Regions from separate parts of the Nonomuraea sp. NPDC001684 genome, predicted to be linked through region 3. Evidence: riboswitches for the same ligand, from Rfam matches in the RefSeq annotation. Region 3 holds a riboswitch; each other region holds the start of a gene.
What was found. Region 3 has a riboswitch for cyclic di-AMP ahead of ACWCSD_RS07655 (hypothetical protein). Riboswitches for the same ligand answer to the same signal wherever they lie in the genome.

Region 1 (7,217 bases), on a different contig from region 3:
TGCGCGCCTTGCGAGCTCGGGTAGAGCCCTTCGGCGGCCAGCAGCACCCCCGCCTTGGCCAGCGCCTCGTTGTAGGCGTGCATGTTGTCGACGAGCTCCTGGCTGGGCAGCGCCCCGGCCTCGGTCTCCCCGTTGGCCTTGCCGACGATCATGAATTTCATCCTGCCGTCCCTTCCCTCCGCGGCCCCCGGGCGGAGCCGGCCTCGCCGAAGCGTCGAACGGGCGCCGGCCGGATCGACACGCGGGCGCGGACCGTCCGCTTCCAGGGCACCGTACCGGTCGTGCGGCCGGGTGGCCGATGTGCCATCCTCGCCCCATGCCCCAACCCGCACCAGACGCCTCCGTGCCCAACCGGGCCCTGTGGGACGAGCGCGCCCGCGTCCACGGCTCCACCTCGGCCGACCGGTTCTACGACGTCGACGCCTTCCTCGCCGGCCGGCAGACCCTCTACCCGCTCGAACGCCGCCTGGCCGGCGACGTCGCCGGCCGGGACCTGCTCCACCTGCAGTGCCACTTCGGCCTGGACACGCTGAGCTGGGCGCGTCTCGGAGCGCGGGTGACCGGCGTCGACTTCTCCCCGGTGGCGGTCGCCCGCGCCCGCGACCTGGCGGCCAGGGCCGGGCTGGCGGCCACGTTCGTGGAGGCCGACACGCAGCGGCTGCCGGCGGAGCTGGCCGGCGGCTTCGACGTGGCGGTGGCCACGTACGGCGTGTTGTGCTGGATCGGCGACCTGGACGCCTGGATGCGCGGCGCGGCCATGGCGCTGCGGCCGGGCGGGCGGCTGGTGCTGGTCGACCTGCATCCGGCCTACCAGACGGTGGCCTCGCTCGACCCGCTGGTGGCCGACTGGCCCTACGGCGGCGGCCAGGCCCACCGGGAGACGGTGACCGGCACGTACGCCGACGCCGCGGTGGTGACCGAAACGCACGAGGCGGTGGAGTACCCGTACTCGGTGGGCGAGATCGTCACGGCGGCGGCGCGGGCCGGGTTCACGGTGGCCGAGCTGGGCGAGCACGTCGAGACCGACCTCGACCCGCGCGGCCTGCTGCCCGAGGGCGCGGACGGCCGGTACCGGTTCCCGTTCGGGGACTCGCACCTGCCGATCCTCTACTCGCTGGCGGCGGTCCGGCCCTGAGACGCGGCGAGCGCGCGTCCCTCGTGCGGGGCGCGCGCTCGGAGCGGGCGGAGGTCAGCTCGCGTACTGCGGGTATCCGTAGCCGACGACCTGCGACTTCGGACGGACGCGCTCCTCGACCTTGCCGTTGCCGGTGTTGCCCTCGATCGTGGAGATCGTGCCGTCGCCGTTGTCCTTGACGACGAAGCCGACGTGCTGGATGGCGTCCAGGCTCTTGCTGCCGCCCCAGGAGAAGAAGACCACCGCGCCGGGCCTGGCCTCGGCTCCCCAGCGGTCGTTGGCGGCGAACCACTTGGCGTGGGCCACGGTCCAGGCGTCCCAGCCGACCTGCGGGCGGGCGCCGGTCTGCTCGCCGACCCAGGAGACGAAGATCGAGCACCAGGGGGCGTTCAGGTACATGGCGCGGGTGCCGCCGTCGCGGGCGATGGTCTCGGCGGCGCGCTTGGAGTCGGCGTACCACTTCTGGAACTTGGTGCCGCCGCCGTAGGCGTTCTCGGAGGTGCCGACCTGGGCCTTGGCCAACGCCAGGACCTGCTGGGCGGTGACGTTGACCTGGGTCTCCTCCGCCTTGCGGGTCTGGGCGGCGGCCTGCGGCGCGACGGCCGAGTGCCCGGCCGCGGCGGCCGGGCCGGCGCTGTCGGCGGCGGCGGCGGTGGCGTGGGCGCCGATGGCGGAGGCGAGGATGGCCGCGCCGAGCGCGGCGTGGACGTAGGTGATCTTCGGGGCACGGATGGGACGGTGCGTGGCCATCGAGGGCATTGACTCCTTGCTTCCATGCCGCTTACCGGGTTAGCTGACGGGTTCGGACGTGGAAGCTGCCCTACGGCACCAAAGTGCCGATTCACCCCAAAGGACGTGGGTCCCCGGTTCCGCCCGGAGGCGGATTCAGCGGTCACAGGACGATCCTGTGAAATGTCTTGCGATGGTTGGACAAAGCCGGACAAACCGGACGTCTGCCGCGAGATGCCCCACAAGGTAATACATCGGGCAAGAGCTAGGCAAGTGGCTAAAGGTCCAGCTAGGAGAGTTGGGCCCGTGCTTCGGCCAGAAGCCCCATCATGGCAAGGGATTCGTCAAGCGGCATGATCGCGCTCTCCGTGCGGCCCTCGCTCGTGGCCGCGCGCACCTCGCGCAGCTCGCCCGCGTAACCGTTGTCGGCCGGGTCGAGCACCAGCTCCTCCGTCTCCATCGACGGCCCCGACAGCAACACCCGCCGCGGCGCCCAGAACGGCGCCAGGATGTCGGCCCGCATCGACGTGCCCACCACGCTCGCGTCGTTGGCGTGATGTGCCAGCAGCGACACGTCCACCAGGGCCCGCCGCCCGTCGGGGTACAGCAGCAGCCCGCCGGCCTCGGCGTCGACGCCGCTGGGCGCCAGCGAGCCGGCCATGCGCAGCTCCGCGGGCATGCCGAGCAGCAGCTGGGCCAGCCCGAACGGGTAGATCCCCAGGTCGAGCAGGGCCCCGCCGCCCAGCTCCGGCGCCCACAGCCGATGGGCGGGGTCGTAGGGCAGCGCGAAGCCGAACGAGGCCCGCACCGACCGGATCTCGCCGAAGCGCGGATCGGCCGCCACCCGCTGGATGAGCGGGTTGAAGCGCATCCACATGGCCTCCATGAGGAAGACCCCGGCCGCGCGGGCCAGCGCCACCATGCGCTCGGCGTCGGCCACGTCGGCCGCCAGCGGCTTCTCGCACAGCACCGACTTGCCCGCCGCGATGGCCGCCTCGGCCACCTCCAGGTGCTGGGCGTGCGGCGTGGCGACGTAGATCGCGTCTACGGCCGGATCGGCGCACAGGGCCTCGTAGGAGCCGTAGGCCGACTCCGCGCCCAGCTCGTCGGCCAGCGCCCGCGCCCTGAGCGGGCTCCGCGAGCCGACGGCGGCCACCCGCATGCCGGGCTCGGCCACGATGGCCGCCCCCACGGTACGCGCGATGCCGCCGGTCGCCGCTATTCCCCAGGTGAAATCTCGCACGACCGAGATCGTAGAGCGCTCAGGTCAGGTTGAACGAGTCGGGGTCGGGCCCGATCCGCCGCCCCGCGTTCATCGCGCCGATGGCCGCCATGTCCTCGGCGTCGAGGATGAAGTCGAACACGTCGATGTTCTCCTCGATCCGCGACGGCGTGACCGACTTGGGGATCACCACGTTGCCGAGCTGCAGGTGCCAGCGGAGCACGATCTGGGCGGGCGTCTTGCCGTACTTCTCCGACAGCACGCGCAGCGCCGGGTCGGCCAGCAGCCCCTTGCCCTGCCCGAGCGGGCTCCACGCCTCGGTCAGGATGCCGTTGGCCTCGTGGAAGGCCCGCATCTCGCGCTGCTGGAAGTACGGGTGGAGCTCGATCTGGTTGATCGACGGCGTGATGTCGGTCTCCTCCATCAGCCGGGTCAGGGTGGCGATCGTGAAGTTGGAGACCCCGATGGCCTTGGCCCGGCCGTCCCGGTAGATCTTCTCCAGTCCCCGCCAGGCCTGCACGTACCTGTCCTGCTCCGGGACCGGCCAGTGGATCAGGAAAAGATCTACGTAGTCGAGGCCCAGGCGGGCCAGGCTCTCGTCGAAGGCCTGCTCGGCGCGCCCGTGGTCGCCGTTCCACAGCTTGGTGGTGACGAACACCTTCTCCCGTGGCACCCCGGCGGCGCGCACGGCCCGGCCGACGCCCTCCTCGTTCTCGTAGGCGGCGGCGGTGTCGACGTGCCGGTATCCGGCGCGCAGCGCGGCCGTCACCGCGTGCTCGGCGTCGTCGGCAGAGACCTGCCAGACGCCGAAGCCGAGCTGTGGTATCTGCACACCGTCGGTGTTGAGCATCAGCGAGTTCATACCCTCCATTGTTCACGTGTCGTTTCTTGCGGCTTAAGCAGGCCGGGCTACCTTGAGGCGGGTCGTGCAAGGCCATCCACCGGCTGGGGGAAACAGAGTGGTCAGACAGGCGTCGGCCTGGGTGGAGTCTCCGCTCCAGATGCTGTGCGCCGTCGAGGCCCACCATGCCGGGCTGCTCGGCCCGGACACCGTGGTCGTGCCGCGCGCCGGCCTGCGTCCGCTGCGCGCCACCCGCAAGGAGCTGCGCCGCCTCGACCTGCCCGCCGGCCTGGTGCTGGACGAGCCGCGCGAGCGCATGCCGCGCCGCGTCCAGGCCGTGGGCGACGCGTTCTCCGGCAAGGTCCAGATGCGCTGGCTGACCTCCGACCCCGGCCACATCGTCGTCGTGGACGACGGCCTGGCCACGCTCAGGCTGCTCGAACTGCTGGCCGCCGGGCCGTTCCGGCCGCTGCTGCGGGCGCGGGCGACCCCCTCGCGGGCGCGCGCCCTGCTCGGCCTGGCCGCCGCGCTGCGGCTGCGGATGAGCCGGGTGTCGGTCTTCACCGCCCTGCCCGTCCCCGACGAGCTGGTCGCCGCCGTCCGGGGGGCGGGCGTGGACCTCGTCCGCCACGACTTCGCCTGGCTGCGCGCCCAGCCGCCGAGCGCCCAGGGGCCCGCCGAGCGGACGGTCGTCCTCGGCACGTCCCTGGTCCGCAACGGCCTGGTCCACCGCGACCACTACCTGCGCTGGCTGACCGACCTGGCCGGACGCGAGCCGCTGGCCTACTACCCGCACCGCCGCGAGGACCCCGTCGACCTGGCGCTGATCGGCGAACGTCCGGGCATCACCGTGCACGACGCGGGCGTGCCGGCCGAGCTGACGTTGCGCGGCCTCGACGCCGGGCAGCGGGTGCTCAGCCTGCCCTCGACCGCGATCACCTCGCTGCGGGTGCTGCTCGGCCCGCGCGGCGTCGAGGTCGAGCCCGTGGACGTTCCCGACGACTGGTGGACGAGCAGGGCGGCCCCCGGCCTGCGATCGCATTTGACAGGAGCTTCCAGGTGAGGGTGCTGGCGATAGCCGACTCCGACTCGTATCTGAAGTGGGCGGCCTGCCTGCTCGACGACCTGCCCGCGGGCTGCGAGAGCGAGCTGGTGGTGGTGCGCACCCCGATCGCGCCCTCGCCGGAGCAGATCGCGGCGGCGGTGGGCGGGCGCGCGGCGCCCCCGGTGTTGTCGGCGCGCTCGCTGCGCCGCCTGGCCGAGCGCACCCGCCCCGACGCGATCCTGGTGGGCTGCACGGGCCCGGTGGTGGACGTCCTGGTGGCCGACGTGCTGGCCGGGCTGCGGCCGGCGGGCCGGGCACGGCCGGTGTTCGTCAGCGGGCTGCCCGGCATCTCGGTGCCGGCCACGGAGAAGGCGTGGCTGTTCCGCAGCGGCTGCGACCTGTTCGTGGTCCACAGCGAGCGCGAGGTGGCCGAGTTCTCCGAGATCGCCGGCCGGCTCGGCGGGGGAGGGGCGGTCGGGCTGGCCAGGCTGCCGTTCCTGCGGCCCGGCGCGGTGTCCGGCGGCGGCGACCGGGTCGTGTTCGCCACCCAGGCCAAGGTGCCGCGGGCGCGGGAGGAGCGCGAGCGGGTGCTGACGGCGCTGGCCGAGCTGGCCGCCCGCCGGCCCGGCCTGGAGGTCGTGGTCAAGCTGCGCGCCCTGGAGCACGAACGCCAGACCCACAACGAACGCCACCACTACCAGCGGCTGTGGCGCGAGATGGGCGAGCCGGGCAGGCTGACGTTCGCGGCCGGGTCGATGCACGAGCAGCTGTCGCGGGCGGCCGGGTTCGTCACGGTCAGCTCGACGGCCGCGCTGGAGGCCGTCGCCATGGGCGTGCCGTCGCTGGTGCTGAGCGACTTCGGCGTCAGCGCCGAGATGATCAACCTGGTGTTCGAGGGCAGCGGCCTGCTCGGCACGCTGGACGACCTGGCCCTGGGCGACTTCCGCACGGCCGAGCCGCGCTGGTGCGAGGCCAACTACTTCCACCCGGCCGGCCGCGACGACTGGGCGGCCCTGCTGACCGGCCTGGCCGCGGACGGGACGCGCCCGGCCGCCCGCTCGCTGCTGGACGGCCCCGAGCACGCCGCGGCCCGCCGCCGGGCCAGGTTGCGGGTGGAGGTGCCGCCCACGATGCTGCGGGCGGGCTACCGGGCCAAGCGGCGGGTGCGCCGCTACCTCAGATCGCTGACCTGATCTTCCTGCGCAGCCTGGACAGCGCCGAGGGCGGCTCGGCCAGCCCCAGCGTCTCCAGGCGCTTGCGCTTGAAGTAGCGCCCGTCGAAGGCCCCGTCGAACCCCGGGCCCGACGGGCGCAGCTCGGGATAGGCGTCGGCCTGCATGCAGTAGCCGACCGCGCGCACCAGCGCGGGCAGGTCCGTGCGCGGCGGCTCGTCGATCACGCCGTCGGCGTTCAGCCGGGGCAGCAGCGCGTCCACGATCGTGGCCGGCACCCGGTTGCTGTTCTCGTACGGCGTCAGCCGGTCCAGCACCAGGCCGGTGCCGAAGGAGGCGACCGGCAGGCCGAAGTAGCGCCGGGCGGTCACCAGGCCGGTGGAGAAGCAGCCCACGACCAGCTCGGGCCGCTGCGTGGCGAAGCACACCTCGGCCGGCACGCTCTCCCCGGCCACCGTCAGCCGCACCCCCAGCGGCCCGGCCGCCGCGCGCAGCAGTTGCGCGTGCCGGCGTCCGGCGGCCGGGTGCGGCTTGAACACCACGTCGGTGCAGCCGCGGGCGGCCAGCGCGCGCAGCATCGAGGCGTGCAGCCCGGCCTCCTCCTCCGGCGTGACGATCTCCAGCGCCGACAGGTACTGGCCGAGGACAACCGCCTGCCCGGCGCGCAGGTCCGGAGCGGTGGCGGCCACCTCGTCCACGACCGCGAGGAAGCGCTCCTCGGGCAGCACCACGGACGGCACGCCGTACTCGCTGAGCAGCAGCGGGGTCAGGCCGGGCACCAGGTCCAGGTGGAGCAGCCGCTCGATGCGCCGGGAGATCTCCGCGGGCAGCGGGTCACGGGTCGGCCCGTAGCTCATCAGGCCGTCGGAGTAGACGGTGATCGGGCAGTCGCGCACCAGGCCGGCGATCGTGCGCGCGGGCGGCACCGCGATCGACTCCAGCACCAGCTCCTCGACGTCGTCCAGCGCCAGGTGGGAGCGGATCAGCCGCTCGAACATCGGCACCTCGATGATCCGCGCCCGCCAGTCGGAGGGGTGCAGCGGGGCGATCAGCTCGTTCCAGGAGTGCACCTCG
Region 2 (7,217 bases), on a different contig from region 3:
GTAGAACATGGTGCCTGCCAGTCTGCCACAGGGATTCACCATCTGGCACATCGGTCTCAGCTTGTGGACACGACCTTTACACTTGCACGCCCGCGCCCCCGGTGACGGCGCGTTCGAGGGCCGCCGGGTCGAACACCTCGTTGCCGAGCTGCTGCCCGTCGAGCAGGACGGTCGGCGTGCCCTGGATGTGGATCTTCGAGGTCTCCGCCAGATGGGTCTTGGCGTACGACTGCGAGGTGACGCACTCGTCCACCGAGGCGCCGGCCTTCCTGGCGGCGGCCACCAGCTCCTGCACGGTGAAGCCCGAGGCCGAGCCGTGCGGGGCGGGCTGCATGGCGTAGAGCTCGTCCCTGAAGGCCAGCCAGTTCTCCTCCGGCACGCATCGGGCGGCGGCCGCGGCCCTGATGGAGTTGGAGCGCATGGGCTCGTCCTGGAAGATCGTCACGGGGTGGAAGACGACCTTGAGCCTGCCCTCCCTGGCCAGCTTCTGGATCGTGCCGTCGACCTTGGAGTGCATCTCCTTGCAGATCGGGCAGTCGAAGTCTTCGTACACGTCGAGCACGGGGGCGTCGCCGGACCTGTCGGCCAGCACCATCGAACCGTCGAGCTGCCTGGTCAGGCGTACCGACCCGGCCGTCTCACCCGGCTCCGAGAAGGCCAGCACACCGAGCATCACCAGCGCCGCACACGCGACCGCGACCGCAACCAACCGCTTCATCATCCGCCCACTTCCAGCTCACCGATCGCGCAGACCCTACCAACGCCGGAACCACTCTCCGGACAGCCGCCCGGGGCGGCCCCCTCATTGGTACCTGATGACGATGAGAGAACGCTGTGAGGGGAGAATGACCTTCATGAAGGCGAACCTCCTCGACCCCGCGGTGGGCCGGTACATCCTCGACCACTCCACCCCGCCCGACCCCCTGCTCGACGAGCTGGCGCGGGAGACCGCCGAGGCGACGGGCGACGCCGCCAGGATGCAGATCTCCGCCGACCAGGGCCGGTTCCTGACCATGCTGACCCAGCTCGCGGCCCCGGCCGTGGCGGTCGAGGTGGGCACGTTCACCGGCTACTCGTCGGTGTGCATCGCGCGAGGGTTGTCCGGCGGGCGGCTGCACTGCTTCGACGTGAGCGAGGAGTGGACGTCCATCGCCCGGCGCTACTGGGAGCGGGCGGGCCTGACCGACCGCGTCTCGCTGACGCTCGGGCCCGCCCTGGAGACGCTGGCCGCCTTCGACGAGCCGATCGACCTGGCCTTCCTCGACGCCGACAAGGGCAACTACCCCGGTTACTACGAGTTGCTGGTCGAGCGGCTGCGCCCGGGCGGCCTGCTGCTGGCCGACAACACGCTGCGCAGCGGCCACGTGGCCGACCCGGCGCACTCGGAGACGACGACGGTGCAGATCCGCGAGTTCAACGACCTGGTGATCGAGGACCCGCGGGTGAGCGTGGTGATGCTGCCGGTCGCCGACGGGATCACGATGATCAGGAAGAACCACTAGATCGCGGGACGCCGCCGCCGTTACTCTGAGTGATCCTTTGGAAACCCCCGGGAAAGCATGAGGACGGCGGCATGGTCAGGCCCCTGGAAGAGCGCTACCGCACCGTGCGCGAGCTGTTCCCCGAGTTCCGCATCGAGACGGTGCAGGGCCGGATCGTGGTGAACGAGCCGGGCACCTGGCAGCACAACACGATCCTGTCCCGGACGTTGTTCCAGCTCGCCGCCGCGGCGGCGGTCCGGGGCTGGGAGATCTGGCCGAACATCACCGTCTACCTGGGCCCCGGCCACGATCTCTACGTGCCCGACCTGGCCGTGGTCCCGCGCCGGCCGCGTCTGCACGAGGAGCACGCCGTCCACGGCGCCTCGACGATCCTGCTCGTGGACGTCGTCTCGGTGGCCACGACGTACGACGTGCACTTCGTCAAGACGGGCGGTTACGCGCGCGGCGGGGTGCCGCTCTACCTGGTGATCGACCCGTTCCAGCGGCTGGTGACGCTGTTCGGCGGGCCTGGCGGGCGGCGCTACCGCAGCGAGAACGTCGTCTCCCTGGGCGAGCCGGTGTTCCTGCCCGACCCGTGGAACCTCCACGTCGACACCGCGGCCCTGACGGAGGCCGGCGCCTGAGACGCCGGCCGTCCGCGCGGCTCTAGCCGATCTTGTGGATCCAGTTGCGGGTGTCGGGACGGGCGCCGTACTGGATGCCGACGAGCTCCTCGCGCACCCGCATCGTCACCGGGCCGGGGGTGCCGTCGGCGATGGTCCAGGAGCGGTCGTCGCCCCTGACCGAGCCCACCGGCGTGACCACGGCGGCGGTGCCGCACGCGAACACCTCGGTCAGCTCGCCGGAGGCGCAGGCGGACTCCCACTCGTCCACCGAGACCAGCCGCTCCTCGGTCTCCAGGCCGAGGTCGCCGGCCATCTCCAGGATCGACTCCCGGGTGATGCCGGGCAGCAGGGTGCCGGTGAGCGCCGGGGTGACGAGCTTGTTGCCGAAGACGAAGAACAGGTTCATCCCGCCCATCTCCTCGACGTACTCGTGCTTGTGGGCGTCGAGCCAGACGACCTGGTCGCAGCCGTTGTCGACGGCCTGGCGCTGGGCGACGAAGGCGGCGGCGTAGTTGCCGCCGCACTTGGCGAAGCCGGTGCCGCCGGGCGCGGCGCGCGTGTACTCGGTGGACAGCCAGACCGAGACGGGCTTGATGCCGCCGCTGAAGTACGAGGCCGCCGGCGAGGCGATCACCATGTACTTGTAGGTCTTCGACGGGTAGTTGACGCCGAGCCCGGCCTGCGTGGCGAACATGAACGGGCGCAGGTAGAGGCTGTGGCCCTCGGTGGTCGGCACCCACTCCTTGTCGGCCGAGACCAGCAGCTCCAGCGACTCCACGAACGCCTCCTCCGGCAGTTCGGGCATGGCCATGCGCTCGGCCGAGCGGTTGAAGCGGGCGGCGTTCGCGTACGGCCGGAAGGTCGCGATCGAACCGGAGATCTGCCGGTACGCCTTCAGGCCCTCGAACAGCTCCTGCGCATAGTGGAAGACCGAGGTCGCGGGGTCGAGCGAGAGCGGCCCGTACGGCATGAGCCGGGCGTCGTGCCAGCCCTCGCCGTCGGTGTAGTCGATCGAGATCATGTGGTCGGTGAAGACCTGCCCGAACCCGGGGTTCGCCAGTACCTGCTCCCGCTCGGCCGCGGTGCGAGCGTGGTCGGAATGCTGCACGTCGAAGCTGAGCTTCTGAGCGATGGTCATGACGGAGGTCCTTCTCTCTACGAATCTGCGACTTCGAAAGCTGATTCTGTTAGCTACTGCCCGCGAGCAGTATTCGTACTTCCTAGTGTCTCGCGATTTGGGATGGCAAGAGGCAGTTGGGGTGGTTAGAACCGGCGAACGCGAAAAAGCGCCTGGCAGTCCGTGTTCGGACCGCCAGGCGCGTGCGGGGCTAGGCGGTCCTAGCCGGCTACTCGCGCGGCGATGTCGTCGCCGATCTCGCTGGTCGTGCGGCCGGCGCGGCCGGTCACCCGCTCGGCGATGTCGGCGGCCACGGCCTGCTCGACCTTGGCGGCCTCGGCGTGCAGGCCGAGGTGGTCGAGGAGCATGCCCACGGACAGGATGGTGGCGGTCGGGTCGGCCTTGCCCTGACCGGCGATGTCGGGCGCGCTGCCGTGCACCGGCTCGAACATGCTCGGCGAGGTGCGCTCGGGGTTGATGTTGCCGCTGGCCGCCAGGCCGATGCCGCCGGCGATGGCGGCGCCGAGGTCGGTGATGATGTCGCCGAACAGGTTGTCGGTGACGATCACGTCGAAGCGCTCGGGCTGGGTGACGAAGAACATCGAGGCCGCGTCGATGTGGCTGTAGTCGGTGGTGACGTCGGGGAACTCCGCGGCCACGCGGTTGACCGTGCGCTGCCAGAGGTCGCCGGCGAAGGTGAGCACGTTCGTCTTGTGGACGAGCGTGAGCTTCTTGCGGGGCCGCGACTGAGCCTTCTGGAAGGCGTACCGCACGACGCGCTCGACGCCGTGGGCGGTGTTCAGCGACTCCTGAGTGGCGATCTCGTGCGGCGTGCCGCGGCGCATGACGCCGCCGGTGCCCGCGTAGAGGCCCTCGGTGCCCTCGCGGACGACGACCATGTCGATGTGCTCGGCGGTGGCGCCGGCCAGCGCGGTCTCGACGCCGGGGAACAGCTTGACCGGCCGCAGGTTGACGTAGTGGTCGAACTCGAACCTGAGCTTGAGCAGCAGGTCGCGCTCCAGGATGCCGGGCGGCACGCTGGGGTCGCCCACGGCGCCGAGCAGGATCGCGTCGTAGCCGCGCAGCTCTTCGAGCACCGCGTCGGGCAGGGTCTCGCCCGTGCGGTGGTAGCGGGCTGCGCCCAGGTCGTAGTGGGTGGGCTCGATCTTCGTGCCCACGGCCTCCAGGACCTTGAGCCCTTCGGCTACGACCTCGGCGCCGATGCCATCCCCGGGGATGACGGCCAGGCGGATGTTACGCGACTCCATGGGCGGTACCTTACCGGCTCGTCTCGGCTGACGAACACATCATCTCAACAACCGGACAATCCGTTTTGGGGGGATTGCGACCTTTTGACCGTTTCGTTAGAGTCCGACGAGCCTAATCCACGCAGCCGCTGCGTGGAGCCGGGGACCCATCTTTCCCCCCGGGGCGAATCGGCTGCGCCTCCCCCCCGAGGAGCCGCCGTAGGGCTACTTCCAGGCCCGAGCCCGTCAGCTAACCCGGTCGGCCACGTGGAAGGACAGTCCCCTGTCTAGCATCGCCATCCTTGTGGCGGTGGCAGCGGGCGCAGCAGGTCTCGTGCCTGCCGCCCCCGCGGCTCCCGCCGCTCCGGCCGCTCCGGCCGCCCCCACCTCCTCCATCACCCTCACCGGCCCCCAGGTGAAACAGGTCCAGGAACGGCACGCGCCGAAACCGGCCTGGAAGGTCGCCCTCGAATACGCCATGGACAAGCGCGGCACCCCGTACGTGTGGGGCGGCGCCAGCGAACGGGGCTACGACTGCTCGGGCCTCATGCTCCGGGCCTACGAGGACGCCGGCATCGAGCTCCCCAGAACCGCCGCGGAGCAGTACGGCGCCTTCTCCAGGAAGATCGCCTGGAAGGACCTCAAGCCAGGCGACCTGGTGTTCTTCAGCGGCCTCGGCCACGTCGGCATGATCTCCAAGCCCGGCTACATGGTCCACTCCCCCCACACCGGCGACGTGGTGAAGGAGGAACGCCTGTCGCAGTGGCGCAGGCAGGCCTTCGTCGGCGCGGTACGCCCCGACCCCAAGGGCGTCAAGCGCTGGGCCGACTACAAGCAGCTCCAGAAGGCCCCCGCCCCCGCCATGCTCACCGCGACCCTGTGACGACGACCTTCCCCGGGGCGTGCCCCTCCTCCTGGTAGCGGACGGCCCCCGGGAGCTCGCCGAAGGGGAAGGTCCTGTCGATGACCGGGGTGACCGCGCCCCGCTCGATCAGCCCGGTCAGCGTCAGCAGGTTCGCCCTGTTGCTCCCGCAGCGGACGACGTCCGCCCTGACGATCCGCTGCGGGACGAAGGGCCCCGACGCGAGCGCGGCGAACATGTGGCCGGCCGGCTGCACCCAGCGGCCGGCCGGCCCGCCGACCAGCACGTACGTGCCCTTCCTGGTCAGGACGCGGCGGCAGTCCGTCAGCCGGCGGCCGCCCGCCACGTCGAGCAGCAGGTCGAAGCGCCGGCCCGAGGCCGCGAAGTCCTCCTTGGTGTGGTCGATGACGTCGTCCGCGCCGAGCGAGCGGACCAGGTCCGCGTTGCGCCCGCTGCACACGCCCGTGACGTGCGCCCCCAGCGCCTTGGCGAGCTGCACGGCGAACGTGCCCACGCCGCCGGACGCGCCGTTGACCAGCACCTTCTGGCCCGGCTGGAGGCGTCCCTCGTCGCGCAGCGCGATCAGCGCGGTGTTGGCCGCCATCGGCACCGCCGCCGCCTGCTCGAACGACAGGCCCGCCGGTCTGGGCGCCACCTCGCCCTGCCGCAGGCAGACGTACTCGCCGAAGCCGCCCCCGAGCGACATCGCGTACACCTCGTCGCCGGGACGGAACAGCGTGACGTCCTTGCCGGCCGCCTCGACCTCCCCCGCCACGTCGGCCCCGAGGACGGCGATGCGCGGCCGGCGCAGCCCGACCCCGCCGCCCATGACCCGGGCCAGGTACGGCTCCCCCCGCATGAAGTGCCAGTCGTAGGGCTGCACGGACGTGGCCCGCACCCGGACCAGCACCTCGTCGTCGCGCGGCACGGGCCGCTCGACGTCGGTCAGGACGAGCTGGTCGGGCGAGCCGAACGAGCGCAGGACGTACGCCTTCATCGTTTTCTCCCTCGTGCCGCTGATGTGCCGCCAGTGTGGGCGTGACCTGCGCGGACGCTCAACGGTCGAAAGGCGACGGCCCGATGGCCGAAAGTACGACGGCCCGCCCGCCGATGGTGCGAACCAGGACCGGCCGTCCGCGCGATGACCGGGCACGGGCGTGGGCGGCACGCTCTCAGGCATGAGATGGATCGCACCCGCCGGGCTGCTCGCGCTCAGCGTCGTCCCGCTGGTCGCCGGCGCAATCCGGGTGACCGAACTGGCCGCCGGCGCCCCCGTGACGGCGGACAACGCGCGCTTCTTCGCCATGCCCGTGCCGGTGTTGCTGCACATCCCGGCTTCCCTGGTGTTCTGCGTCCTCGGCACGTTCCAGTTCCAGGCCCGGTTCCGGGCCGGGCGGCCGGGGTGGCACCGCGCGGCGGGGCGGGTACTGGTGGCGTGCGGGCTGGTCGCGGCGCTGTCGGGGGTGTGGCTGACGCTCTTCTCCGACCTTCCCGCCGGCGACGGGACACTGCTGGCCGCCTTCCGGCTGCTGTTCGGGACGGCCATGGCCGCCTGCCTCCTGCTCGGCCTGGCCGCGATCCGGCGGCGCGACCTGGCCCGGCATCGCGCCTGGATGACCCGCGGGTACGCGATCGGACTCGGCGCGGGCACGCAGGCGTTCACCCTGGCGTTCGGGCTGGCCGCCTTCGGGCCGCCCGGCGAGCTCGGCCGGGCGCTGCTCGTCGGCGCGGGCTGGGTGATCAACCTGGCGGTGGCCGAGTGGGTCGTCCGCAGAACCCTCGGAGGTCAGGTGCGTACGCGGTCGGTCTCGTAGGCCCACATGGCGATCTCGACGCGGTTGCGCACGCCGAGCTTGGTCATCAGGCTCGCGACGTGGCTCTTGA
Region 3 (7,217 bases):
GGTGGCCGTCAGGAGGCTGGCCGCCGCCGGCCTCCTCGTCCCGCCGGACCCGCTACGGCCCGCGCAACGCCGTCCGGACGACGGGGAGGCGCTGCCCAGGCGGGTGCCGGGCGCGGTGGCAGTTCCCGCCGGGAACGGGCGGGCGGGGGCCGCCGGGCCGGTGCCGACGGGCGACCCGACCGATCTGACGCTGCTGCTGCGGCTGAAGAAGGCGCTGGAGGAGATGCCGTGAGGTTCCCCTCACGACGCAGGAGGAGGCCACCCGTGGAGCTACGGCAAGAGGTCCTGGCGGAGATGGGGCTCCTGCGCGGCCGCACGCCGGACGTCACCGGCAGCGTCGCGTGCACCGTCGACGGCCTGCGGATCGCCTGCGACCTGCAAGGAGACACCGGCGAGCAGGTGGCGGCGCTGTCGGCGGCGCTGCTCGCGATGAGCGGCCGGATGCTGACCATGGCGGGCCGCGGGACGTTCGAGGAGACCCTCGTGTCCGGCACCGCCGGGTTCGTGGCCTTCTACGCCGCGGGCCCCACGATCGTCCTCACGGTTCTGGCGGGACCCGGCGCCAACGTCGGACTCCTCCGGCTGGAGGGCAGGAAGACGGCGGCCTCCGTGGCCGCCGTGGCACGCAAGCACTGACCATCCCCACCGAAGCGGAGGAAAGCATGGCAGGCATGGACGTCTCCCTCAAAGAGATGATGAGCATCGACGGCACGATCGGGGCGGCGATCGTCGACCACGGCAGCGGCATGGCGCTCGGCACGCTCGGCGGCTCGAAGGAGCTGGACCTGCAGGTCGCGGCGGCGGGCAACACCGAGGTCATCAAGGCCAAACTGCGCACGATGGACTCGCTGGGCCTCAAGGACGGCATCGAGGACATCCTGATCACGCTGACCGCCCAGTATCACATCATCCGCCCGCTGACCGGCCGCAGCGGCAAGGGCCTGTTCCTCTACCTCGCCCTCGACCGCAACCGGGCCAACCTGGCCTTGGCCCGGCACATGCTCAAGGTCATCGAGGAGAAGCTGGAGCTCTGACCGGCCCGCGCAGCGAGGCTCCGCGGCGAGTCATGCGGCGGGTCACGCGGCGGGCTCGGGCCGGGCGGGCGTCGCGGAGCCGGTGTGGGCGGTGATCTCGGCGACGATCGCGGGCCAGAGGGCGCGGGGCAGGTCGTGGCCCATGCCGGGGTAGGTGACCAGGCGGGCGCCCGGGATGGCGGCGGCCGTGGCCCGCCCGCCGGCGAGCGGCACGAGCTGGTCGTCCTCGCCGTGGATGACCAGCGCCGGCACCTTCAGCCCGCCCAGCGCGGACGTGCGGTCGCCGGAGGCCATGATGGCGGCGAGCTGGCGGGCCGTGCCGGCCGGGTCGTGGCAGCGGTCGAAGGCGAGCCCGGCCAGCCTGGTGACGCGTTCGCGGTCCAGCTCCCAGCCGGGGGACCCGAGCACGGCCCAGGTCGTCAGCGCGCCGGCGACGACCCCCTCGCGGTCGGTCGCGGGCTTGGCGAAGAGCACCGCGGCGGCCGCCTCGGTCGGCGGGGCCGCCTGCGGGCCGGGCGTGGACATGATCGAGGTCAGGCTCAGCACCCGAGCCGGGTGCCGGATGGCCAGCGCCTGGGCGATCATCCCGCCCATCGAGGCGCCGACGACGTGCGCGGCGGGCAGGCCCAGGACGTCCATGAGCCCGGCGCTGTCGTCGGCCAGGTCGTCCAGCACGTACGGCGAGGGCGCGCCCCATGCGGGCACGCCCTCGTCGTGGAGATGGGTGGACAGGCCCGCGTCGCGGTTGTCGAACCTGACGACGTGGTGGCCCTGCTCGGCCAGGAGTTCGCAGAACTCGTCGTCCCAGTGGATGAGCTGGGCGCCGAGTCCCATGATGAGCAGCAGGGGCCTGCCCGCGGGTGAGCCGAAGCTCTCGTAGGCGATCTCGATGCCGTTGGCGGCTGCGCGCTGGATCACAGCGACCAGAATGACATTCTGGTCGCGAGGCGTAAAGAGCGGTCTGTCCGGAGATCAGTCGTTGAGGAGCTTGCGCAGGCGCTCGCCGCCGAGCACCACGCCGCCGCCGGCCAGCACGAGCACGCCGGCCATGACGGTGCCGCCCATCGCGACGGTCTTCCCGACCTGGCCGCCGGCGGAACCGGCCGCGTCCTCGGCGGGCTTGTCGGCCAGCACCTTGGGAGGCTCGGCCGGGTTGTCGTCGAACCTGCCCCACGCGCCGGTGGAGAAGGCCACGGGGTAGTTCTTCTTGCCCTTGCCGTCGCCCCACTTGGTGATGACGTAGTCGATCTTGATGTGGCCCTGGCCGCCGTTGCCGTCCACGCCGAGCGTGTCGGGGTTGAAGGTGCCGCCGGTCAGCTCGGCGAAGGTCTTGGCGTCGAGGTCGAGCATGACGCCACGGCTGGAGGGCTCGCCGGGGCCGCGGTCGCCCACGAAGAACGGCATCTTCTTGCCGTTGTAGGTCACGTAACCCTCGGTCATGAGGGGCCAGCTCGGGCTGGCGGCCAGGCCCTTCTGCATGGGCTTGCCGCTGGCGGGGAGGCCGGTGTCGCCGGCCCGGCCGGAGGAGTCGTCCCAGAAGTAGGAGGCCTTCGTGGAACCCTTGAGCAGGATCTTCTGGTCGTCGCCGGTGTCGGCGTGGGCGCCGGTGGCGGAGATCGTCAGCGCGCCCATGGCGGACACGGACAGCAGGGCGAGAGAGCGCAGGCCAAATCGAGACATGAAGCAGTGAAGTCCTTCGCGAGGGGACAGGGGGAACGCGCGTGACTACGGTGCGTAACCGGGCAGAGCGCCGAAAAGGTGGTTACGCGGCGCGTGGGGGAAGTCAGGGAAGAGACCGCTCAGCAGGCGGTCGTCACTACACTGTCCGGGGGTACGACGAGGTGGTACATGCGTGAAGTCCTCTCCATCTCGCCTACCGGGTTAGCTGACGGGTTCGGGCGTGGAGATGCCCTACCGGCACATGGCCGGATTCACCCCAATGAGATGGGTCCCCGGTTCCCGACAAGTCGGGATTCGGCGCCAGCTGTCGTCCCTCTCCTGGTAGGGACTACGCCACCAGCTGGTAATTGGTTAAGACGGTACCCAGAGATTCGGACAAATACAAACGAATCGTCATGAACCGGGTAAAGATCTACCTATCGAGGTAAAGAGAAAGGGGGCACGGCATGCCGTACCCCCTGCTAAATCGGACCTTTCAGCCGCCGCTCTTGCGCCTGAAGGATCTTTTACTCGCTGCCGGACCGTGCGCCCCGTGGATCTTCGACGGGTCCACGCCCCTGCCACCCGCGGCCGAGTCGGCCTGCTGCCCGCGCTTGCGTTCCAACGCCTCGCGGAACTTGCGCTTCATCTCGTCCTCGGGAGTCTCGCTGACTTCCGGCTCCGGTGTTTCCGCCATGAGGACCTCCTGGTTCTGGGGACATCCACAGCTTCGCACGACGTCGCTTACGACGCGAAACCGGCCTCCACTCTGCTTTCCGCCGCGGGCGCCTGCTCCAGCCGCCTGCCGGGCATCATGACCAGCGCGACCAGGGCGATCACCGCGCCCGCCACGCCCAGCGACGGGATGACCACGGCCGCCGCCGAGGCGTGCGCGGCCGCGAGCCCGTGGACCGGCGCGTCCGTGGTGATGACCGACGTGTACGCGGTGCCGGCCAGCGCCAGCGCCACCGAGCCGCCGATCTGCCGGAAGAAGGTGAGGTTGGCCGAGGCCGTGCCGATGTACCGCGGCGCGACGGCCTGCTGCACGGCCACGGTCAGCCCCGACAACATCGGCCCCATGCCGAGCCCGAGCAGTGCCATCCACCCGGCCAGCAGCAGGCCGTCGGTGCGCACGGTGAGGTTCAGGCAGAGCAGGCTGCCGGCCACCAGCAGGAACGGCGCCCCGACCAGCCACGGCTTGTACGTGCGCGTCCTGGACATCAGCGTGCCCATGAGCGCGCTGCCCGCCACCATCGCCAGCGTCATCGGGTAGATCCTCAGCCCGGACTCGGTGGCGCTGACGCCCAGCGCCTGCTGGAAGTAGCGCGGCAGGAACACCACGCCGGCGTACATGCAGAAGGCGGTGAAGAACGAGGTCGCGTTGACCAGCGTGTACGTGCGGTCCCGGAACAGGTGCATCGGCATGACCGGGTTCGCCGCCCGCAGCTCGACCAGCACGAACGCGGCCAGCAGGACCAGCCCCAGCAGGATCGGCCCGGCCACGGGCGGGGAGGTCCAGGAGTTGCCGTCCAGGCCCTTCTCGGTCAGGCCGAGCAGCAGGGCGCTGATGGCCACGCTGAACACCGCGATGCCCGCGTAGTCCGGCCGGCCCCCGCCGCCGGTGCCCGGACGGAACGGCAGCCGCAGCACCACGATCGCGATCAGCACGATCCCGAGCGGCACGTTCACGTAGAAGGCCCACCGCCAGCTCGCGTGGTCGGTGAACAACCCGCCCAGGAAGGGCCCGGCCAGGTACGTCAACGCCATCACGCCGCCGAGTGCGCCCTGCACGCGGGCGCCGTTGCGTCCGGGCGGGAACATCTCCATCACCAGGGCCAGCGACAGCGGCAGCAACGCGCCCGCGCCCAGCCCCTGCACGGCGCGGAAGGCGATGAGCTGGGTCATGTCCTGGGCGAGCCCGCACAACGCCGATCCGACGACGAACACCGACATCCCGACGAGCAGCAGCGGCTTCCTGCCGTGCTGGTCGGACAGCCTGCCGTACAGCGGCACGGTGACGGTGGAGGTGAGCAGATAGGCCGTGACCACCCAGGTGTAGAGCCGGGTGCCGCCCAGCTCGCCGGTGATGCGGGGCAGCGCGGTGCCGACGATCGTCTGGTCGAGCATCGCCAGGAACATCCCGCCGAGCACCGCCAGCAACACCAGCCCGTTGCCCTTGGGCTTCATGTCATAAGTCACAGGTGAAGATTGATATGTAAGAGCTGACATGTCAAGCCTTCGCTATGCTGGCGGGCATGTCCCTGCGGATCGCGCTCCTCGGCCTGCTCGCCACCAAAGGCCCGGCCAGCGGCTACGACCTGGCCAAGAAGTTCGAGCACTCGCTCAACCACGTCTGGCAGGCGGGGCACACGCAGATCTATCCGGAATTGGTCAAGATGGCCGCCGACGGCCTGGTGACGGTCGAGCACGAGGGCGCCCGGGGCCGCAAGATCTACGCCATCACCGCCGAGGGCCGCGCGCTGGTCACCGAGTGGCTGGTCGGCCACGACCCGTCGGCGACCGTGCGCAGCGAGACCGCCCTCCAGGCGTTCCTGCTGGCCCTGCTCGACACCGGGCAGGCCGTCGCCGTGGTCGAGCGCATCAAGGCCCACTTCCAGGCCCGCCTCGCGACGCTCGACTGCCGGCCCGGGGGCCTGTTCGGCCAGTACGCGCTGTCCCTCGGCCTGCACCAGGCGCGCTCCGGCATCGAGTGGGCCGACGAGACCCTGGCCGCCCTGCGGCGCGAAGGGTAAAACGGAACTCTGCGGTTCCTGGTGTTGCGTTGGAGAAGCGCCGGATATACACCCAGGCATGATGCTCAACCTCCCAGTACGGCGATGAGCCTCCTGGGTCGTGACCTGGCGATCGACCTCGGCGCGGCCGGCACGAGGATCTACGCCAAGGGCAGGGGCATCGTGCTGGACGAGCCGTCGGTCGTCCTGCGCGACAGGCAGACGGGCAGGGTCGTCCGCTTCGGCGCCGAGGCCCTGGACGGCGCGGACGGCGCCGACGGCACGGACGGCGAGACGTACTGGCCGATCAGCGACGGCCTGCCCCAGGACGGCGAGCTCGCCCGGCGCATGATCAGGCACTTCCTGCGCAAGGTGCACCGGCACCCGTTCCCCCGCCCGCGCCTGGTGATGGCCGTGCCCGACGAGTTCACGCCGATCGAGCGGGTGGCGCTGCGCGACGCCGGCTTCGAGGCGGAGGCCCGCGGGATCCTGCTGGTCAAGCACGCGATCGCGGCCGCGCTCGGCGCGGGCCTGCCGGTCCGCGACGGCACCGGGCACATGGTCGTCGACATCGGCCGGGACGCCACCAGGGTCGCCGTGCTCTCCTGCGGGGCCGTGGTCGCCGCCGGAACCGTGCGCGGCGGCGGGAACGCCGTGACCCGCGCGGTCGCCCGCCTGGTCGAGGACGAGCACGGCCTGCTGGCCGACGAGCGGGAGGCCGAGTCGGCCAAGCTGCGCGCGACGCGGGAGCCGGCCGGAAACGTGCTGATCCGCGGCAGGGACTCCGGCACCGGCGAGGAGCGCGCGGTGGCGCTGCCCGCGGCGCGCGTCCGCGAGGCGGCCGTCCAGCCGGTCGAGCACATCGTGCGGGCCGCGGAGCACACCATGGAACGCTGCCCTCCCGAGCTGACCGCCGACCTGGGCGAGCGCGGAATGGTGCTGGTCGGCGGCGGCGCGCTGCTGCCCGGCCTGCGCCGGCGGCTGCAGGAGGGGCTGTCCATGCCGGTGCGGCGCGCGGAGCGGCCCAGCGACTCGGTGGCCCTGGGGCTCGGACGCTGCGTGGAGGACCTGGGGCTGATCGCCAAGCTGAGGCGCCGGTGAGCGACCTGTTCGACCTGGGGGTCTCCGTCGCCGACAAGACCGTCAGGACGATCGCCGTCTACGTGACGATCGCCGTGCTGCTCCGCATCACCGGCAAACGCGGCATCGCGCAGCTCAACAACTTCGACTTCGTGGTCATGCTGCTGATGAGCAACGTCGTGCAGAACGCGATCATCGGCCCGGACAACTCGCTGATCGGCGGCCTGGTGGGCGTGGTGATCCTGGTGGCGGTCAACTCGGTCGTGGTGCGGCTGGCGGCGACCGTGCCCTCGGTCGGCAGGGCGTTCGAGGGCACGGCGGTCGTCCTGGCCCGCGACGGGCACTTCATCCCCTCGGCGCTGCGCCGGATGGGCGTCCGGCAGGCCGACCTCAACGTGATGCTCCAGCTCCGGGGGGCCGAGAGCGTCACCGACACCGACCTGGTACGCCTGGAGCCCGGCGGCTCGCTCCTGGTTCACCTGCGTCCCGAGGAGGAGGGAGCCGAACGCGGTGACCTGGAGGACCTGTGCCGGCGCCTCGACCGCATCGAACGCAAGCTGGACGAGCTGAGAACCGGCCCCTCCTGAGAATGCGCGGCCGGATTGCCTTTTGATATCGGCCATTAATATTGCGTTAATCCCCCTGCGCCCGGAATTGATCTCCGATATCGTCCCAACGTGCGCCTGGCTGGTCGCTCGGTCGTGATGTCCGC
Region 4 (7,217 bases), on a different contig from region 3:
GGGAGAGGCCGCCGGTTTTCCATCGTGCCCCACCAGCCGCAGGCCGACGTTTTGCCGGTCATCCATGGCCCGCCCCACCGAGAAGCCTGAAGAGAGGCCCGAAGAGAGGCTCGAACAAGCACCGACAAGCCCTGAGAACCCCGCACAAGGCCGCAAGAAGACGGAAGTACCCGGTACCGGAACAGGGCTCGCGACGGCGCTTCCGGAAGCACCGGCTGCCCGATTGTGCGGCGGAGCGTCACCGCTTTGCGCGTACGCCGCGGGAGCCGGGAAGGGGAACATTGCGGCGGGTGACGGCATTGGCCCGTTCCGGCCGCGGGTGACGAACACGGTGACGAACAGTGCGGCGAACACGGCGGCGAACACGCGGCGAGCCCGGCGGCGCCCGGGAATTGACACGGACGCCGGCCGCAAAGCCCGGCACGTTCCACTCACGCGCGGCCGCCTTGTCCGGCGACACGAGCGAGCAATACGCCCACATTTGGGCGAATTAGAAGATCAACAAGTGGTCCGGGGATTCACGAACTCCCCACAAAAACGATCATGCGCTTATGGCGCTCGCCGGGGTCCTAGGCGAACGGCATAAGCGCATGGTCAGGAGATGGCTCTCTCGACGAGGCTCAGTGAGCCGCTTCGTACTTCTCCACGACGGTGGAGGCGATCCTGCCGCGCTCGCTGACCGGCAGGCCGTGAGCCTTGGCCCACTGCCGGATCTCCGAGCTCTTCTCGCGGCTCATCGCACGGTTGCCGCCGCGACCACGGCGACGGGCGGACACGGCTCCTGCCCTGCGGGCGTGCTGCACGAAAGGCGTGAGTGCGTCCCTCAGCTTCTTGGCGTTAACGTCGCTGAGGTCAATCTCATAGGAGGAGCCGTCAATAGCGAAGCTGACCGTCTCATTGGCCTCGCCCCCATCGAGGTCATCGATGAGAATCTCCTGGATCTGCTTGGCCATCTACGCAATCCTTTCCCGGAGCATTGTTTCATTCGCTCGCCCAAACATATACCCGGAAAGGCGCGGAGACAATTCAGCGCTACGGGGATTCGGCTGACTGGCAGATCAGTTCTGGTTCTCGGCCTGATCCTGGTGGTTTGCCCGTCGTCCGGCGCCCTCCGATCGCAGCAACTTCACCGCGCCAAAGATGAAGGCGCCGCCGACCACGACCGGGGGGATGAGCGCTGACAATACGTCTGTTACGGCTTCCATTCGTCCTCGCCTCCAGGGCTAGCAGGGTTTCGGGGGCGCTAAATACGCATCCCGGCGCGACCTGCGGGACCTGCGGGAGCACGCCGGACGCTCATGACGCCTAGGTGACAACTCACCCGGAACCGACCATAGCCACACACAGTCGCCCTCAGGGAGCAGGGGCACCGACATCCGGCAACCCGGACGTCCCATAGCCTAATGCCAGTCTCTCCAGGCTCCTTACCGGATCAAGGGAAAATTTTGCGAAAAGGCATCTTCCCAGGTGTGGACGCCTCAACGAAGATCTTTTACCACCCGCGTTCCGGCCAGCCTGTCATGCGGCCCGCGCTCCAACGGCTTGTCGATCAGGATGAGCAGCCCGACGCCGAACAGCAGCATTCCGGCCAGCAGATTGACCACCGGAATGCCCATCAGCATGACAGGCCCGGGATAGACCAGGGCCCGTTTCAGCAGGGCGCCACGCGGAAGGTCGTCCGGCGCCAGGCGAATCTTCATGATCGCCTGGCCGAACGTCCGCCGGCGCAGGCAATGGGCCCGCCAGTCATAGGCCGTATAACACAGGCCGCCCAGGAACCAGGCCAAGAGCCCAGGGAGCCGTCCGCCGAACGCCTCGACCATCCCGACAGTCCGGAAGGCGCCCCACAGCGCGATGAACAGAATGTAATAGAAGACCCCGAAGACCAGCGCCTCAATGAAGCGGGCGGCGAGGCGTTCCCACCATTCCGCGGGCACGGCGCCCGGCCACGACGGTGTCCCGGCCATATCCCACCTCACGCGGTCGGCGGTCGTACCCCCCATTTTGGTACGCCCCGCACACACAAAACAGAGGCCGGCGGGAAGCCGGCCCCTGTTTTACGCTGACGCGGGATTACTTGATCTTCACGACCACCGTGCCCGCGAACTTGTCCGCGAACGTCTGCTGCAGCGGCTTGTCCCACAGCTGCGAGGCGCCGTTGACCGCGACGCACGCCCAGGCGAGCAGCGGGCCGAGGAACGGGATCCAGCTCAGGATGTAGCCGCCCCAGGTGACGCCGGCGCGCTTGATCGCCAGGTCGGACGCGAGCCCGCCCGGAGGAAGGGCCTGGCCCACGGGCACGACCTTGATCCCCATGACCATCTTGCCGACCGTCTGGCCGTTCATCTTCGTCAGGAAGAACTCGTAGCACACCCAGACGGCGGTCGTCACGATCGCCGACAGGACGCCGATGACGAAGGCGGACAGGACGCCGGAGGTCAGGCCGGTCGCCGAGTCGTAACCGACCGCGAGCAGGCCCAGGATGAGGCTGACCACGAAGTTCACGACGCCGAGGATGACGCCGTCGACGATCCTCGCGACCAGACGCTGCCACCACTCCGCCAGGGGGGCCGGAGCGCCCGGAGGCTGCACGCCGACGGGCTGACCGTAGGGCTGGCCGTAGCCGGGCTGGCCGTAGGGCTGCGACTGCTGCTGCTGGCCGTATGCCTGGCCGTACTGCTGCTGGTCGCCGTACTGCTGGCCGTAACCCTGTTGCTGGTCGCCGTACTGCTGCTGGGCGTAGCCGCCCTGCTGGCCGTACTGGGCGTCCTGGCCGTAGCTCTGCTGCTGCCCGTAGTCGGACTGCGGCTGCTGGCCGTAGCCCTGCTGGCCGTACTGGGCCTCCTGGCCGTAACCCTGCTGCCCCGCGGCGGCCTGCTGGCCGTAGCCGGGCTGGGCGTACTGCTGGCCCGAGGACTGCGGCTGCTGGCCGTAACCCTGCTGACCCGAGGCGGCCTGCTGGCCGTACTGGGCGTCCTGGCCGTAGCCCTGCTGCTGGCTGTAGTCGGGTAGGGACTGCGGCTGCTGGCCGTAGCCCTGCTGCTGGCCGTAGCCCTGCTGGCCCGAGGCGGCCTGCTGGCCGTACTGGCCCTCCTGACCGTAGCCCTGCTGACCGGAGGCGGCCTGCTGGCCGTAGCCGGGCTGGGCGTACTGCTGGCCGGAGGCGGGCTGCTGGCCGTAGCCCTGCTGGCCGTACTGGGCTTCCTGGCCGTAGCCGGGCTGCGTGTACTGCTGGCCGGAGGACTGCGGCTGCTGGCCGTAACCCTGCTGACCCGAGGCGGCCTGCTGGCCGTACTGGGCCTCCTGGCCGTAGCCGGGCTGCGTGTACTGCTGGCCGGAGGACTGCGGCTGCTGGCCGTAGCCCTGCTGCTGGCCGTAGCCCTGCTGACCCGGGGCGGCCTGCTGGCCGTACTGGGGCTGCTGGCCGTAGCCCTGCTGCTGGCCGTACTGCTGCTGTTGCTGGCCGTACTGCTGTTGCTGGCCATAGCCCTGTTGCTGCTGCTGACCGTATGGGGGCTGGCCGAAGGCATCGTCCGCCCGGTAGCCGACCACAGTCACGTCCGGGTCGGGCTCACCGGGCCGACGGCCGTGGTGCTGACCGTACTCGGGGTTCTCGCCGGAATCGTCCTGTGGGTACGGCGGCTGTCCGGTGCTCACCGTGTCACCTCGCTTCGAGTGCGCATGTGGCACGTGTCAGGACACATGCCTGTGCTGCCCAACGTATCGACATAGGTATCAACAATCACCTTTCCAAGTGGTCAAGGTCCGCGTCACCCGATGTCAGATGCAGCAGCATGCGGGTGTTGCCAAGGGTGTTCGGTTTGACGTGTTCCAGATCAAGGAACTCCGCCACACCCTCGTCGTACGAGGCCAGCAACTCGGCGTAGACCTCGGGTGAGACCGGTGTGCCCTGGATGGGGCGGAAACCGTGCCTCGCGAAGAAGTCGACCTCAAAAGTCAGACAGAATACACGCCGCAGCCCCAGATCCTTCGCCTGCCGGACGAGTGCCGAGACGATCCGCCGCCCCACACCCAGCCCCCGGCACGCGGGATCGACGGCCACCGTACGGACCTCGGCGAGGTCCTCCCAGAGCACGTGGAGCGCGCCGCAGCCGACGACCTCCCCGCCCCGCTCGGCCACCCAGAACTCCTGGACGTCCTCGTACAGCGTGACCGTGGCCTTCTCCAGGAGCCGCGGCCCCGCGCCCGCGTAGGTGTCCACGAGACGCCTGATCGCACGCACGTCGGGCGTGCGCGCACGCCTGACCACGACCGCGGTCTCGGGGACTGCCACTTCGGCCACCTGCTCCATGGCTCTCCAGGGTACAGATCTCATTACGGCTCGGCCCTAAATCCCACGTCTCGGGCATCTCATCACATCCCGTGGTCAGGTGAACACGGGCCGACTTGGAGCTTTCCTCCAGACCTCAGCACCCCGAATGCTGGACAAAAGGTGCAGAAGCCTGCTTCCGTACGGCTACCCACGAGATCACCTTGTGACCCTTCAGTTGTGAAACCTCTACAGACTCGGCAGTTCCGGTTGAGCGTGAACCCGGAGTGCATTAGTGTCCAGCGACGATGTTCTCCGCGTAATGCGCGCGGAAAGACACGCCCAATTCCCGCAAGGGAAGCCGGGGAACCAACGGCGGCGAGCACCTGGCGCCGCCACTTGGGGTGAATCCGACCATCTCGGTAGGGCTGCTCCGGCCCGAACCCGTCAGCTAACCCGGCCGGCGTCGATGAGAGGAGCTCGGTTGGTGAAGCGGACGTTCGACCGCTCGGGGAAGTCCGGGGGCAGGCACGCCCGCCCCCAGGAGCAGGCCAGGCGCGCACGCCGCCTCGGCGTCATCGGCGTCACCGTCGCCGCGATGCTGTTCGCCGTCCCCGTCGGCTCCGCCGCCGCCGACCCGAAGCCGTCGCTCTCGGAGCTCTCCGACCAGGTGGAGAAGCTGCACGAAGAGATCGAGACGCTGGCCGAGCAGTACAACGAGCAGCGCGAACGGCTGAAGGCCGCCCAGAAGGCCAACGACTCCGCCCAGAAGATCCTGGCCACCAGCGAGTCCGATCTGGCCGCCAAGCGCGCCAGGGCCTCGCTGCTCGCCCAGAACGCCTACATCACCGGCGGCCTGGACAAGGCCCTGGCCTTCGCCCAGTCCGGCGACCCCGAGACCTTCCTCGACCGAGCCGCGACCACGTACGCGCTCGAACAGCAGCAGGGCGAGGAGGTCAACCAGCTCGCCAGGGCCATGGAGGCCGCCGAGCGGGCCAGGGCCGGCGCCAAGACCCGCATCGCCGAGGTCCAGAAGCTCGTCACCGACCTGGAGAGCAGGCGCTCGAAGATCACCAAGCTGGTCACCAAGGTCGAGAGCAACCTCTACCGGCGGGCCGTCGGCGAGGCCGGCCGTCCCGGCACCCGGGCCGTGCGCGTCAACCTGCCGGTCATCGGCGACGGCAAGGCCGCCCAGGCCGTCAAGTGGGCCCTCACCCAGCAGCTCAAGCCGTACGTGTGGGGCGCCGAAGGGCCGCGCTCCTACGACTGCTCCGGGCTGGTGATGGCCGCCTACCAGCGCGTGGGCATCTCGCTCCCCCACTACACCGGCGACCAGTGGACGGCCGGCAGGCAGGTCAGCCGCGACCAGCTGCGCCCCGGCGACCTGGTGTTCTTCTACAGCGACCTGCACCACGTCGGCATCTACATCGGCGGCGGCATGATGGTCCACGCTCCGCGGACGGGTGACGTCGTGCGGGTCGCCCCGATCGGCGGGCGGCCGTTCGCCGGCGGCGTGCGCATCGCGGACTGATCCGCGCGCCGCTTCGCCCAGCGCCGGTTCGCCCGGCGTCACTGGATGATGAGCGCCACCTGATGAGCGCCGCTAGATGAGCTGACGGCGCGCCGCCCATGCCACGGCCTCGATCGCCGTGGCCACGCCGATGCGGTCGCAGATGCCCCTCAGCCTGCGCCGTACGGTCCGTCCGCTGATATCCAGCCGCCTGCCGACCCGATCGACCGTCACTCCCCTGGCCAGCTCGGCCAGTAACGCCAAATCCGCGTGGCTCAGCTCAACGCCTTCTGTGAGCACATCCACCGGGAGCCCTCCCCCAAACAGCAGAACTCGGACCTTTCAGGCGAAGCAAAGCCGCTCGTCTCGGTGAAGGTAAACGCATCGCGGAAAGGTCGTCAAGCGCCACAATCGGCGCCCTTGACCAGTGCTATTGACATGATCACTTATATGTGACGTACTCCGCATATGTTGGCACGCCGTGGTCCGCTATGAACGGTCCAAATGATCAATTCGGCGGCCCGGTTCCACCTCCGATGAGCGCCACCGACGTGCTGGGTTTTGATCCCTCGGATCCGCAATTTGTGCGCGATCCGTACGTCCGATATCGCGAGCTGCGAGCCGCCGGGCCGATCTTCAGAACGCGCGGCGGGCTGCTCGTCGCGACCACGTACGAGTTGTGCGCGGCCGTGCTGCGCGACCCCGGGTTCGGTCACGGAACGTCCCCGCCCGCGCAGGAAGAGGCAGGTCAGCCCGGCAGGTCATTCCTGCTCATGGATCCCCCCGATCACACCCGGTTGCGTGCTCTGGTCAGCCGCGCGTTCACGCCGCGCATGGTGGCCCGCCTCAGGCCGCGGATCGAGGCGATCACCGCCGACCTGATCGGGCGGCTGCCGGAGGAGGCGGAGCTGATTTCCGGCTTCGCGTACCCGCTGCCGGTGATGGTGATCAGCGAGATGCTCGGGGTGCCGCCGGAGGACCACGACCGCTTCCGCGGATGGAGCGAGGCCCTTGCCCGCGGACTTGACCCGATGCTGACAGACGCCCTCATGTCGGAAACGGAGCGTTCCAGGAACGAGTTCCGCGACTACTTCCGCCACCTGATCGCACGGCGGCGCGAGCGTCCCGGCGAGGACCTCCTGAGCGCACTCGCACACGTCGAGGAGCTCACCGAGGCCGAGTTGCTGGCGACCTGTGTGCTGCTGCTCGTGGCCGGCCACGAGACCACCGTCAACCTCATCGCGAACGGCGTGCTGAACCTGCTGCGGCACGACCTGCTGCACCGCGCCGCCGAGCGCCCGAGGGAGGTCGTGGAGGAGGTGCTGCGCTTCGATCCGCCGGTCCAGCTCACCTCCAGGATCGCGCTGGAGGACCGGGAACTGGGCGGGACGCCGGTGCCCGCGGGCTCGGCCGTGCTCGTGCCGATCGGCGCGGCCA

Region 1: another riboswitch for cyclic di-AMP. It lies ahead of ACWCSD_RS25225 (CHAP domain-containing protein); the one in region 3 lies ahead of ACWCSD_RS07655 (hypothetical protein).
Region 2: another riboswitch for cyclic di-AMP. It lies ahead of ACWCSD_RS17615 (C40 family peptidase); the one in region 3 lies ahead of ACWCSD_RS07655 (hypothetical protein).
Region 4: another riboswitch for cyclic di-AMP. It lies ahead of ACWCSD_RS02380 (C40 family peptidase); the one in region 3 lies ahead of ACWCSD_RS07655 (hypothetical protein).

Annotation. Positions count from the first base shown of each region.
Region 1 is NZ_JBSFGJ010000152.1:74-7,290, forward strand. Features, by position in the region: partial or broken gene ACWCSD_RS25215 (YciI family protein) at 1-161, opposite strand, end outside; gene ACWCSD_RS25220 (class I SAM-dependent methyltransferase) at 317-1,135, shown strand; gene ACWCSD_RS25225 (CHAP domain-containing protein) at 1,190-1,885, opposite strand; cyclic di-AMP (ydaO/yuaA leader) riboswitch at 1,899-2,036, opposite strand; gene ACWCSD_RS25230 (Gfo/Idh/MocA family protein) at 2,154-3,107, opposite strand; gene ACWCSD_RS25235 (aldo/keto reductase) at 3,127-3,948, opposite strand; gene ACWCSD_RS25240 (hypothetical protein) at 4,046-4,990, shown strand; gene ACWCSD_RS25245 (DUF6716 putative glycosyltransferase) at 4,987-6,165, shown strand; gene ACWCSD_RS25250 (alpha-2,8-polysialyltransferase family protein) at 6,149-7,217, opposite strand, start outside.
Region 2 is NZ_JBSFGJ010000081.1:19,124-26,340, forward strand. Features, by position in the region: gene ACWCSD_RS17590 (DsbA family protein) at 77-721, opposite strand; gene ACWCSD_RS17595 (O-methyltransferase) at 855-1,502, shown strand; gene ACWCSD_RS17600 (Uma2 family endonuclease) at 1,574-2,125, shown strand; gene ACWCSD_RS17605 (branched-chain amino acid aminotransferase) at 2,148-3,245, opposite strand; gene ACWCSD_RS17610 (3-isopropylmalate dehydrogenase) at 3,446-4,492, opposite strand; cyclic di-AMP (ydaO/yuaA leader) riboswitch at 4,592-4,751, shown strand; gene ACWCSD_RS17615 (C40 family peptidase) at 4,806-5,354, shown strand; gene ACWCSD_RS17620 (NAD(P)-dependent alcohol dehydrogenase) at 5,338-6,330, opposite strand; gene ACWCSD_RS17625 (DUF2306 domain-containing protein) at 6,512-7,147, shown strand; gene ACWCSD_RS17630 (response regulator) at 7,120-7,217, opposite strand, start outside.
Region 3 is NZ_JBSFGJ010000023.1:34,373-41,589, forward strand. Features, by position in the region: gene ACWCSD_RS07635 (DUF4388 domain-containing protein) at 1-232, shown strand, start outside; gene ACWCSD_RS07640 (roadblock/LC7 domain-containing protein) at 265-636, shown strand; gene ACWCSD_RS07645 (hypothetical protein) at 663-1,034, shown strand; gene ACWCSD_RS07650 (alpha/beta fold hydrolase) at 1,077-1,952, opposite strand; gene ACWCSD_RS07655 (hypothetical protein) at 2,007-2,714, opposite strand; cyclic di-AMP (ydaO/yuaA leader) riboswitch at 2,890-3,024, opposite strand; gene ACWCSD_RS07660 (DUF5302 domain-containing protein) at 3,190-3,390, opposite strand; gene ACWCSD_RS07665 (MDR family MFS transporter) at 3,438-4,892, opposite strand; gene ACWCSD_RS07670 (PadR family transcriptional regulator) at 4,949-5,446, shown strand; gene ACWCSD_RS07675 (rod shape-determining protein) at 5,531-6,526, shown strand; gene ACWCSD_RS07680 (DUF421 domain-containing protein) at 6,523-7,092, shown strand; gene ACWCSD_RS07685 (hypothetical protein) at 7,183-7,217, shown strand, end outside.
Region 4 is NZ_JBSFGJ010000005.1:55,368-62,584, forward strand. Features, by position in the region: gene ACWCSD_RS02360 (histone-like nucleoid-structuring protein Lsr2) at 621-953, opposite strand; gene ACWCSD_RS02365 (RDD family protein) at 1,479-1,967, opposite strand; gene ACWCSD_RS02370 (RDD family protein) at 2,074-3,657, opposite strand; gene ACWCSD_RS02375 (amino-acid N-acetyltransferase) at 3,743-4,312, opposite strand; cyclic di-AMP (ydaO/yuaA leader) riboswitch at 4,600-4,751, shown strand; gene ACWCSD_RS02380 (C40 family peptidase) at 4,758-5,801, shown strand; gene ACWCSD_RS02385 (helix-turn-helix domain-containing protein) at 5,874-6,086, opposite strand; gene ACWCSD_RS02390 (cytochrome P450) at 6,365-7,217, shown strand, end outside.